Regions from separate parts of the Alkalibaculum bacchi genome, predicted to be linked through region 1. Evidence: riboswitches for the same ligand, from Rfam matches in the RefSeq annotation. Region 1 holds a riboswitch; each other region holds the start of a gene.
The links. A riboswitch is a leader RNA that binds a small molecule or an ion and turns the genes downstream of it on or off. The one in region 1 is predicted to bind cobalamin.
Positions count from the first base shown of each region.

Region 1 (4,261 bases):
ATCCTTTGAAGGTTTTATTAATGGAATTAACAAGCGAGCTACAGTTATGGTAAAAAATAAGGAAGGGGATTACATAGACCGTCAAGGAAATCGATATGCAAAATACTATGTGCCTTTAAACCATTTAACCTTAATTGAATAGAACTACTGTTGTGCCATCACCTCTAAACAAATATCCTGCATAAGATTATTCCTAAAGACTAAAACTAATATAAATACAAATTGATATAAGGAAGGGAATAAGATGGATAACAACAAAAATAGGAAAAAGGATAGAGAAAAGAGCAATTCAGAACTCAGAAAAATGGAACCCAAAGACAATGAAGATGTAGGGATAATCAATGGTATTAAAATAGGTACTCATGACGGAAAGCACGAAAAAAATACGAAGTAGATAACTTTATTACAAAGCAGAATCTCTAGGACTATAGAAGGTTCTGTTTTTTTGTAGAATAATATCAAATAAAGTATGAATTGTAATCAATATGTGGCTAATAAAAAATATTGTAACAAAAATGTAATAAATGTTTGTCAAAAAGTTGAATTAATGTTACAATAAAAAAGTCATAAATTACGTGTCAACGGATAGCAAATTTGATGGAGTGTAATCACATGGAAAATCAACCAAAAGGGCTGAAAGAAAAAATAAACAAGCTCAGCCTGAAGAAAAAAGCTCTACTAGCATCTGGCATCATCACAGTTGCGACGGTAGTGGGGATATATGCCTATGAAAGCAGCTTCTCTTATGAATTGGTCTTGAACAAGGAATCGGTAGGTATAGTAAAGGAAATGGAATACGCTGAAAATGCTTTATTAGCTGTTCAAGAAAAAGTAGATGAAAGCCACGGAGAAAAAGCATATTACAGCGAAGAAGTACAGTACAATAAAGTGAGAGTAGAAAAGGACAAGCTTCTTAGCGAAAAACAACTAGAAAAAAGCATATATGAAAATATTGATATTTATAAACCCGCTGCTATACTTATGGTAGACGGGGAGGAAAAATTGATTTTAGAGGCAAAAGAGCAGGTTCAAAATATATTAGAAGGTATTAAAAAGCCCTTTGTAGAAGAATTAAAGAGTAAAGATGTAGAATTAGTAAATGTAGATTTTAATCAAAAGGTTGAAATTGTAGAAAAAGACGTTTTAGTAGAAAATATTCTTAAACAAGAAGAAGCTCTTTATCAAGTAAATCAAACTCAACCAAAGACTTATAAAATTGCCTCGGGTGATTCTGCATGGACGATTTCTAGATCTACAAATACACCAATTACTAATTTAGAAAAAGCCAATCCAGACAAAAACCTTGAAAATTTAATGCCAGGAGAATCTCTTAACTTAGCTTCTAAAGAATCATTTATCGATGTAAGTGCTACGGTAAAGAAAATTGAGACGAAAGAAATTGATTTTGAAGTAGAAGAGAAAAAAGATTCATCCATGTATATTGGAGAAACAAAAGTAGAACAAAAAGGCGAAAAAGGATCAAAAGAAATTACCAAATCTATTACATATATAAATGATATTGTAGAAAAAGAAGAAATCATAAAAGAAGAAATCATAAAAGAGCCAGTAAACAAAATCGTATTAGTAGGAACAAAGGTAAGAGCAGTAGCAAGTGCAAGTACAAGTGCAAGTAGAGGAGGCAGCGGCAAAGCCGCTCCTACATACAATGGAGATTTAGGATCAGCCATAGTAGCTACTGCAAAACATTACATAGGAATTCCATATGTATCTGGAGGTTCAACACCATCAGGTTTTGACTGTTCAGGTTTTACATCTTATGTGTATAGACAATATGGAATAAGCATACCTAGAACTAGTGGTGGTCAAGGTGGTTTAGGTGGATACGTATCAAGATCAGATCTAAGACCAGGAGATATCGTTGTTTTTCCAGGGCATGTAGGAATTTACGTTGGTGGTAACAGCTTTATACATTCACCAAGACCAGGAAAATCGATTCAAATATCGTCGCTAGATGGTTATTGGTCATCAAGATTCCAAGGCGGAAGAAGAGTATATTAATAAAAAAACTGCAATCTGAGATTGCAGTTTTTTTATTAATAATTTAGAAATACTCGTATGTGGGGCAATAATTAAGCCGCTGTATATACTAATCGCTTATAATTTAAAATAACAAAGGTATTTTCCTCTTGATAAGTGTAAATCATTGGGATATAATAAAGAAAAGAATATTTTAACAAGTGCCTCTTAAGAGGATAATAGGGAATCAGGTGAAAGCCCTGAACGGTCCCGCCACTGTAAACGAGTAGCAAATTATCGATAAACCACTGTTTCTTATTAAAGAAATGGGAAGGGAGATAAAAAGCGTTGATCCGTTAGTCAGGAGACCTGCTTGTTAATGAATTGTGCACTCTCTAGGAAAGAGTAAACATTTGAGAATGATGGAAAAGTTCTCAGCCTTATTTGGCTGAGAACTTTTTTTGCGTGAAACAACGAGCAAAGCGAAAGCTACGCTTTCGCAGTAGATATGGGATGCAACAGCCAAATGGCTTGCCAATTTGGTTGTGGAATCACAATCTACATAAATAAAACTAGACAGAAAAACCCATCTCGCTTGTAAGCGAGTTATAATTTTCCTGACCACCTAACCACCTGACCACCTTAAACACGCCAATCCATTATTTCTTAACTGTTACGATGACACAACAATGAATTTATCCAACAAAAATATCGAAAGGAGTGTAAAAATGTTTCAAATAGGAATCGATATGGGCGGAACTTTTACAGATTTTATTGCTATAGGAAATGAAGAGTTTAAAACTGTCAAAGTCCCTTCAAATAAAGAATCCCCCATACAAACAGTACTAAGGGGGTTAGAAGAATTAGCTACTAATTTTAATATGCCATTAGGAGAGTTTCTTTCAAAAACCCATAAGCTAGTTCATGGAAATACTGTAGCAATTAATGCCTTGCTTCAAAGAAAAGGGGTAAAGACAGCTTTAATCTCTACAAAGGGATTTACGGATACATTAGAAATGAGGCGGGCCAGACTTGATAATCAATGGGATTTCTTTTCGCCTATTCCTAAAGTCTTAGTTCCTCGCCATTTGCGCCTGCCAGTATCAGAAAGAGTAGATTATAGCGGAAAAGTATTACAAGAATTAGTACAAGAGGATTTAGAAGAAATTCTAGAAAAGTTGCAAAAAGAGAAAGTAGAGTCTGTTGCTGTTTGCACTCTTTTCTCCTTCATGAATCCTTCCCATGAAAAAGCCATAAAGGAGTACATAGAAGAGAGACTTGACAATGTATTTGTGTCTGTATCAAGCGAAGTATCGCCAAAGCTTGGAGAGTACGAAAGGGTTTCAACAACTGTGCTTAATGCTTATTTGACTCCACTAGTGTCTCGTTATCTTGATGAATTATCCCATGCTCTTAAAGAGCGCGGGCTTAAAACAGACATTCTATTAGTTCAAAACAATGGAGGTTTAGCTCATATATCCTATGCTAAGGATTTTGGCGTAAAAGGATTGTTTTCAGGTCCAGCTGCAGGAAGTAGCGGTGCAAAAGCATTAGGGGAGAGAGTATTAGAATCAAATCTTATCTTAGTAGATATGGGAGGAACCAGCTTTGATGTAAGCTTAGTAAGCGATTATGAGATTAAAATTATGCCAGAAGCTGTCGTAGGAGGATATCCAGTAAACTTACCTCTTGTTGATATCGAATCCGTAGGCATTGGTGGGGGGAGTATTGCTAGTATAGGTGTAGGCGCAATGCTATCTGTAGGTCCACAGTCTGCGGAATCTTACCCAGGTCCTGCTTGCTACGATAGGGGTGGTGAAGAACCTACGATTACAGATGCAGCTTTAGTTTTAGGCTTCATTGAAGAGGGAGATTTTGGTGGCAAAACGATGAAAATCAGAAAAGATCTTGCAGCTCAAGCTATTGAAGATAAAATTGCTAAGCCTTTGCATATGAGTGTAGAAGACGGAGCGTACGGAATATATCAAATTGCACTGGCCAAAATGGTCGATGCGGTTCATCTTATGACGATTCAAAAAGGACATGATCCAAGAGATTTTGCACTCTGCGCAGTTGGAGGAGCATCTCCAATTTTTGCTTGTAATATTGCAGAGGAAATTGGCGCTAAGATAACGATTATTCCTGCTAATGGAGAAGTCTTTTGTGCTCAGGGAATGCTCGAATCTCAAATTAAATTAGATATGGTACAAAGCATCGTTCAACAACTAGCTCAAGTACATTTTGATGAAATCAACAGCACTTTAAAGGGATTAAAAGAGGATGC
Region 1 is NZ_QNRX01000009.1:16,493-20,753, reverse strand. Features, by position in the region: gene DES36_RS07880 (SprT-like domain-containing protein) at 1-142, shown strand, start outside; gene DES36_RS14805 (hypothetical protein) at 245-394, shown strand; gene DES36_RS07875 (NlpC/P60 family protein) at 613-2,019, shown strand; cobalamin riboswitch at 2,180-2,368, shown strand; gene DES36_RS07870 (hydantoinase/oxoprolinase family protein) at 2,706-4,261, shown strand, end outside.

Region 2 (4,261 bases), on a different contig from region 1:
AGAAGCTGTTTGCAGCTAGTTATTTTTCTGGCTCTTATTTATAGTACAGTTCTCATAGTATTCAAAGATTCACTAATTGATTTCTTCCATTTAGGAGATCCTTCTGTTATTCAAATGGCTAAGGATTACTTGCTCATTGTCTCATATGGGATGATTTTTACATTTTTAAATCCTGTGCTGACCGGAGTTTTAAATGGGCATGGAAACAGTCGAACGCCTTTCTATATTAATGTCATAGGCGTTATTACAAATATTATTCTAGATCCCCTTTTGATTTTAGGAATAGGACCATTTCCTGTTTTAGGAGTAGAAGGTGCAGCAATTGCCACGGTTTTTGCACAAATGATTGTGACTTTTTTCTTGTTTAAGGCAGTTAAAGCTCAATTATCCTATACCTCTAAAGTGGGTTTTTTTCAAGTACCTAATTGGAATATACTAAAAAAAGTATTTACATTGGGTCTACCAGTTGCGTTGCAAAATGGACTTTTTACTTTTATATCTATGATCATTGCAAGACTTATAGCTCAGTGGGGTCCTGTACCTGTAGCAGTACAACAAATAGGATCTCAAATAGAATCCATATCTTGGAATACAGCGAATGGTTTTTCTACAGCTTTAGCGGCCTTTGTAGGTCAAAACTATGGAGCGAAAAAGTGGGATCGAATCAATAAAGGCTATCATATCGCCGTGAGGATTATGACGACTATAGGACTTATTACTACGGTTTTACTGATTTTTGGTGCGAGGCCAATATTTAGCATATTTTTGTCTGAAAAAGAAGCCATCTATTATGGAGTCAAGTATTTGAAAATACTTGGAATTTCTCAATTGTTTATGTGCTTAGAAATTACAACAGCTGGTGCATTTAATGGATTAGGAAAAACAGTACCTCCTTCTGTTGTGAGCATTGTTTTTACAAGTCTTAGAATTCCAGCAGCAGTCCTTCTTTCATCTAATGCGGTACTAGGTGTTACTGGTGTGTGGTGGAGTGTAAGTTTAAGCAGTGTGATTAAGGGAATTGTTTTGGTTGCGTGGTATATTATTTACTTAAACAAGGTTAAGGAAAAGAACCATTTGGCTGTAAAAGAAGAAATCTATGAACACTAAATTTTAGTATTTACATCTTAACTAATAAAAAACCAGTAGAGCTGGTTTTTTATTAGTTATTTGATATTATACGAAATATTGGTTACTACTTAATAATGATTCTAGTGTTAAATAGCTTATGAGGAATCTAGAATACTTGGATTGGAGCTGGTAGTTAGCTTGATACGTGTCTTTGACCACCGAAGCCTAGTCCAAGAGCACTGGTGGCTGATTGCTGGTTGCTGATGGCTACTTTTTGTTGTATAAAATCAAGCAAAACCAGGTGATGATATTATGACCGTTTAAAAAGGACATATTGTAATTTTCGCATATTTCCGTTACGATTATGGTCTGACTTTCAATACAAGGATACATCCTATCTTTGTGTTTACAAGGGCTATCAGGATATGTACATTTTTCACATATGCTACAGGATTCTGCTGTCAAAATTAATATGTTCTCATCCTTAGGAAAGACATCTTTTCTTATTTGGTTTACAATATCAATGTGTTCGCCTCTTGTTGAAAGGCTTTCTTCCATATTGAGTATATCTTTTACTTCTGAAACGGTGCTAAAGATAAAAGCGTCCTTATATGCTAAGCACCTTTCTCTACATTCTTCTAATGTACCCACTGCTGGTGGGCAGGACCAGGACTTTCCATATTGAGGACATTGAACTTCACATATGGTTCTTACATTAGGGTAAAAACTTAATTCATTTGTATCAAAAAATGCGTACTCAAATATAGGATATTCCGTAATTTTCTTTTCAATTTCTTCCTGAGTAATCATAGTATCTGCCTCACTTTTTTATTTAATATTAATAATTATATCACAAACAGGTTGCAGATTGCTGTCAATGAGAGAGGAGTTTAAACTAAATAGATAGAAATTAAAGTCACACTATTGACTATTTTAATCCATTTGGTATAATATAAATAAATTAAAATATGTAAGCAATTTTAGGTGCCTCATATGAGGAGAATAGGGAAACCGGTATTAGTTCGCCCTACGACGAAGGAGTTGTTGGCGAACTTATGTAAGGAAATCATAAATTTAAGATTTGTAGATTTCTACTGCTTAAAGTCCGGTGCGGACCCACCACTGTAATGACGAGCTCACGCTAACCACTGGCTAATGCTGGGAAGGGGCGAAAGGGCGTTTGAGTCAAAGCCAGGAGACCTGCCTAAGATTGAGAAGCCTTTCCTGAAATGGGAAGCGGCGGAGATGACGGCAAAGTCCCGACCACAATAAATAATATTATTGTGGCGGGACTTTTTTTCGTGAAACAGCGAGCCAAGCGAAAGCATAGCTTTCGCAGTAGACATGAGACGGAACAGGCAAACGGCTTGCCGATTTGACTGAGGAGTCTCGTGGATACGAAATGAAAGCTATGCTTTCATTTGGCGAGCGTCGCGACCGAGGAAGATTGATTATTTAGCTTTTGCCACAATCTAATAATAATTCTAATCTGGAGGAGATATAAAAATGAATACAATCAACGAAAAATTTCATAATTTGAAAGATGTGAAAAGTGCAAGTGAAGCAGAACTTGAAAGTGCATTACAAGAGCTTACAAGTAATATTACAGGGTTAGACGAAAAATCTATTGCAGGTATGCAAGCTCGTTTAGATGCTAAGATTAAACCTCTTCGAAGCTTAGGGGTATTAGAAGATATTGCTCAACAAATTGCAGGAGTTCAAGGCACTGCTCAACCTAAGATCACAGGAAAAGCTGTACTTTTAATGGCAGGTGATCATGGCGTTGTAGCTGAAGGAGTAAGCGCTGCACCTCAAGAGGTTACGGCTGAATTGTTTTATGCTTATATGAATAAAAACGGGGGAGTCAATATTATCGCTCGAAGTGGAGGAGGAGACGTTATCGCAACAGATATCGGAATCGCTGGTCCACTAAATCCACCAGAACTCATGGCTAGTCGAGTAAAAAATGGCACGGATAATATGGCTAAAGGACCTGCAATGAGTAGAAAAGAAGCTCTTCAAGCTCTTTTTACAGGTGCAAAAGTTGCTAGAGATGCTATAAATTCTGGCATAAATCTTTTGGCTACAGGGGAAGTTGGAATAGGGAATACAACACCAAGTTCAGCTCTTATTTCCGTATTTACAGGCTGCTCTATTGAAGAAGTAACTGGGCGAGGAACAGGAATAAAAGATGATGCTTTAATACATAAACAAGAAGTAATTAAGAAGGCAATTCAAATCAATAATATCGATATAAAAGACCCTGTTGGCACTCTTGCAAAGATTGGGGGACTTGAAATTGCTGCATTAGTTGGAGCAATATTAGAAGCAGCTTATAAAAAAGTACCAATTATTCTAGACGGTATTATTTCAACAGCTGCAGCATTAACAGCAGCTCAGATTGCACCAGTGGCAACAAAGTACATGATTTCATCCCATAGCTCAGAAGAAAAAGGTTGTCGTATCGGACTACAGCAATTAGGACTAGAACCAAGAATTGCATTTAATATGAGGCTTGGAGAAGGAACAGGAGCGGCTCTTATGTTCCCAACAATAGATACAGCACTAAGAGTGGCCGATGAAATGGCTACTTATGAAGCGGCTGGAGTAACTACAGGAGATTATTAAAAAATGCCTTTGGCGTTTTTTAATTCTCAATTCTAAATTGATCATTGCGCGAAGCGCATACCCGCCCAACTATATAAATTTGTAAGCGAAACAAAATGACTTTTATCATAAACCACTTGACAACACGGACAAATCGTGCTATTCTGTTGCAAACCGTTGAAGCGGAGATAACGGTGATCATGATCCCAAAGAGAGTCCGTGTTGCTGAGAATCGGGCGGAAAACAAGTCATCAAATGGACCGCTGAGGGCGCAGTCAAAGGGTTTCGATCTGAGTATTCTGCGACGTCCGGCACGCGTAAGTGGCCAGGGATATGATGGTATCCTGAAAAGAGTACGGGATTTCCGTAAATCAAGGTGGCACCGCGGATAGCGATTTATTCGTCCTTGACAGAATTAAAATTCTGTCAGGGGCGTTTTTTTTATGTAATAGGAAAGTTGTACTTTTGACCCTAGCTGCTGCTTGAGTCATCCTATGTTAGGGCCAAATCTTTGACCCATAAGACTTGACCCTAACACTGATGACTGAAGACTAGCCGCTGGTAGCTAAGCTATTCTTATTTCCCT
Region 2 is NZ_QNRX01000005.1:71,299-75,559, reverse strand. Features, by position in the region: gene DES36_RS05000 (MATE family efflux transporter) at 1-1,107, shown strand, start outside; gene DES36_RS04995 (DUF2284 domain-containing protein) at 1,336-1,878, opposite strand; cobalamin riboswitch at 2,034-2,290, shown strand; gene cobT (nicotinate-nucleotide--dimethylbenzimidazole phosphoribosyltransferase) at 2,575-3,696, shown strand.
Region 2: another riboswitch for cobalamin. It lies ahead of cobT (nicotinate-nucleotide--dimethylbenzimidazole phosphoribosyltransferase); the one in region 1 lies ahead of DES36_RS07870 (hydantoinase/oxoprolinase family protein).

Region 3 (4,261 bases), on a different contig from region 1:
TCCATACTAAACAAATCTTCAATTGATCCATTAGCGATGACCTGACCATGATTTAATATGTATCCATAATCGCAAAGTGTATAAATAATATCCATATCGTGACTTGAAATGATAATTTTTTTCCCTTCCTTAGCTAAAGTATTGATAATTTTGACAACTCCTCTTGTCATTGCTGGGTCTAAACCGGCTGTTGGCTCATCAAAGAGTATAACTTGTGTATTTAGAGCTATGACCCCAGCAATGGCTACTCTTTTTTTCTGCCCATAACTGAGGTAGTGGACGGCTTTTTCTTTAAAATCATATGCTTCGGTTTGTATTAAGGCGTCGTCTACCCTACGCTTTACTTCATCTTCAGGTAATCCAATATTTCTCAAGGCAAAAGCTACATCATCATAGACATTCGAGTGAAATATTTGTTTATCTGGATCTTGGAAAACCAAACTCACCTTTTGACGATAATCGTACATATATTTTTTATTATACTCTAGTGGTTGCCCATTAAAAAGAATGATACCCTTTGTAGGTTTTAATATGCCCATTAGATTTAAAAACATAGTAGATTTTCCTGCTCCATTGCCCCCAATAAGAGCGATAATTTCACCATTATTTAAGTTAATTTCTACATCTTTTAAGGCCATGGTATTATCTTCATATTTATAAGTCAAGTGCTCTGTTCTTAACATAAAAGCCTCCTTGCATGTCTTTGGTGCTTTACTTAAGCTTGCATTATCTTTTTATTTTCCTGAAGAGATCATATATATAGATTATGGCAACTCTCTAACCTATACATGAAAATCTCCATCATATAATTTTACTTCTAGTGAAATGCTCAATTCTTCATATCTATTCATCATTCTAGTGAAGAGACTTACAATGAGCAAAGATATAGATCTATAGGATGTCCTTAGATTTCCATATCCAAATTTCAAATATATAGCCGTCTGCATATCTTTGTATTCTTCTAAGAACATCATTATAAACCTATAAATGAGCATAACCATCTCTAATACTACAATTGGCACTTTCATGCTCTTTAATATTTTTAATAGCTGGTTAATGGGCACGGTTAAGGCAAGAAAATAAGTGGAAGAAAGACAGGCTAAGGCTCTAAAAAACAAGATAAAACATTGATTTAAAGAAGACTGCGTTATGCCAATGTAAAATCCTCCTACAGGAATATTATAAAGAAAAACATGTGCACTCTTTGATACAGAAATCAAAATAGTTACTAGGCTCAATAACAAAAAGGATGAAGGTATCATAAAAAACTTAAGATAACGATTAAGTTTTATGCCTGCAAATTGAACCAGTACAAATCCAATAAGGAGAAACATACCAATGTACATAGGTATGTTCTCAAAAACAATTGCTGTAAATAGCAAAATCATTGCTGCAACAAATTTGATTTTTGGATTTATTTTAGTCAACTTGTTTGTATAAGCGATTTTATCGACTTGTAACATGGATTTTTCTTTCCTTTTTTCCTTTATTATATCCTATGTAATATGCGATGATCCCTGCACCTAATGCGGCTTGTGAAGCAAAGAGCAGAGATTCAATTTCCCCACTGGCTGGCTCCATAAAGCTACTAAACCAAGGTTCATAATCAGGGTTAATAACAGTAATCATTTCTTCTGCCTCACCGTCAGCTCCACCAAACTCAGCATCATTTGTAATGACTAAAGGTACAATGATTAAAACTAGTAATGCAAATACTAGTATGATTTTAGTTGAAATTTTCATTTATTACATCCTTTCCTTCATACTCTACGACTTTGTCGTATACTAAAGCAGTGATGATTCCCTCTGCTGCTGCAATGGGGATTTGAGTAAGAGCAAAGATGCTTAAGAATTTAAAAATAGATACTGCTATACCTCCTACTGGATCAGGGAAGGCCACACCTAATTGCAAAGAGGTAACTACATAAGTAGCTAAATCTCCCAATGCTGCTGCTGCAAAAACAGAAACGCCTGCATTCACATTGTTCTTTCGAAGTAATTTAAAGATTCCATAAGCTACAAAAGGACCAACTACTGCCATAGAGAAAGCATTTGCACCTAATGTACTAATACCGCCATGGGCTAGTAATAGAGCTTGGAATAGTAAAACGATTACTCCTAGTACAGTCATAATAGTTGGTCCAAATAATATAGCTCCCAAGCCTACACCAGTAGGATGTGAACAGCTGCCTGTTACAGAAGGAATTTTTAAAGCGGATAATAAAAATACAAATGCGCCTGCCAATGCGACTAAAAGTTTCTTATTTGGTTGATTTTTAAATATAAAATTTAATCTGCGCACTCCAAGGACGAAAAATGGTATAGCCACAACTGTCCAAAACAGTGCCCATCCTTTTGGAAGAAAGCCTTCCATAATATGCATCGCCTGTACGTCTTTTACGCTAAACATTACTAAAGAAATAAGAGCGTACATAAAAATTGCAGTGTTGATTTTTTTGATTTTAAGTATTTTCATTAAAATTCTCTCCTTGTTTTATTTAAAGCGGAGGGTGCTCCTAAATATTTTTAGTTATCTAGAAATCCAAGAAGTTTTTACACCTCGAAAAAAATAACCAGATCTACGTGAGATCTGGTTAATAAAAACAATGTTATCCAATTACGGTAACAAACCTCCCTCCGAAGCTTTACACATTCTCCAATCTAGGCAGGTCTCCTGACTTTGAATCATCCTACTTCCCTAATCCTTCCCACATCAACAGGTGATGTAGTGGAGTTGCCTAGGGGTTCGTCATCATTTACAGTAGCGGGGGCTGTAGAGGAATTGCACCTCTTTCCAATTTAATCATAATAAACCTAAATTTGCATTATTCAGTTGTAATTGCCTTTATAGTAACATAAATGTTTTTTATAATCAAGTACTTGTTTTCAAAAGGGTTTTTATTTATGCAAAAATAAACAAATTGACGCAAGATACTGGGGTGTGTTAATATTGTTATCGCAATATATAGACAATTTCGGTACTTGAAAAGAATAGGATAATCGCTTAATAGTTTTTCCTATCAATCAAGAGTCAGAGAAACAAATGAAGGAGAATAGTAATGATAACAAAAATCGTAAAACGTGATGGCAGAGAGGTTCCTTTTAATTTAGAGAAGATCTCTAATGCAATCTTTAGAGCAGCAAGTGCTAAAGGAGGTAGAGACTATAATACAGCACTTTCCCTAGCGGAAGCTGTAGTAGAGTACATAGAAGAGCACACTTATGGAAAAATACCCACTGTAGAAAACATACAAGATGCTGTAGAGAAAATTCTCATTGAAAAAGGCCATGCCCGTACTGCAAAAGAATATATACTCTATAGAGCTGAAAGAACTCGTGTACGAGAAATGAATACTCGATTGATGAAAGTATACAGTGATCTCACATTCAAAGAGGCTAAAGACAACGACATGAAGCGAGAGAACGCAAATATTGATGGAGATACTGCAATGGGTACCATGCTTCGATACGGTTCTGAAGGTGCAAAGCAGTTTTATGAGATGTTTATATTAAACCCTGAGCATTCTAAAGCTCATAAAGAGGGCGATATCCATATACACGACCTAGATTTTCTTACTCTGACTACTACTTGTTGCCAAATTGACATTGAAAAGTTGTTTCAAGGTGGATTTAGTACAGGACACGGATATATAAGGGAGCCAAATAATATTCAAAGTTATTCTGCTCTGGCCTGTATCGCTATCCAATCTAACCAGAATGATCAACATGGCGGACAAAGTATACCAAATTTTGATTACGGAATGGCTCCAGGCGTGCGAAAGAGCTATAAAAAACATTATCTGCAAAATTTATCAAAATCTTTAGAGTTGTTATATAATTTACCTAATATTTGGGATACTGTTGTAGAGATTAGTCAAAAAATCAAAAGCACCTATAAACTTACTCCAACGATGAGCAATTACGAGGATTATCAGTATTATGAAGCAAAACTACTAGAAGATTACTTTGAAGATAAAAAGCTTATTTTGAAAGCACAAAATTTTGCCATAAAAAGCGCAGAAAAAGAAATCGATAAGACTACTTATCAAGCTATGGAAGCCTTTATCCATAATTTAAACACTATGCACAGCCGAGCTGGTGCTCAAATTCCTTTTAGTTCCATTAATTACGGAATGGATACTTCAGTAGAAGGAAGACTTGTAATAAAAAACTTACTGCTAGCTACAGAAGCTGGACTTGGCAATGGTGAGACGCCTATCTTCCCTATCCATATATTTAAAGTTAAAGAAGGCGTTAATTA
Region 3 is NZ_QNRX01000003.1:201,547-205,807, forward strand. Features, by position in the region: gene DES36_RS03580 (energy-coupling factor ABC transporter ATP-binding protein) at 1-683, opposite strand, end outside; gene cbiQ (cobalt ECF transporter T component CbiQ) at 783-1,463, opposite strand; gene DES36_RS03590 (energy-coupling factor ABC transporter substrate-binding protein) at 1,447-1,743, opposite strand; gene DES36_RS03595 (energy-coupling factor ABC transporter permease) at 1,727-2,476, opposite strand; cobalamin riboswitch at 2,648-2,833, opposite strand; gene DES36_RS03600 (anaerobic ribonucleoside triphosphate reductase) at 3,060-4,261, shown strand, end outside.
Region 3: another riboswitch for cobalamin. It lies ahead of DES36_RS03595 (energy-coupling factor ABC transporter permease); the one in region 1 lies ahead of DES36_RS07870 (hydantoinase/oxoprolinase family protein).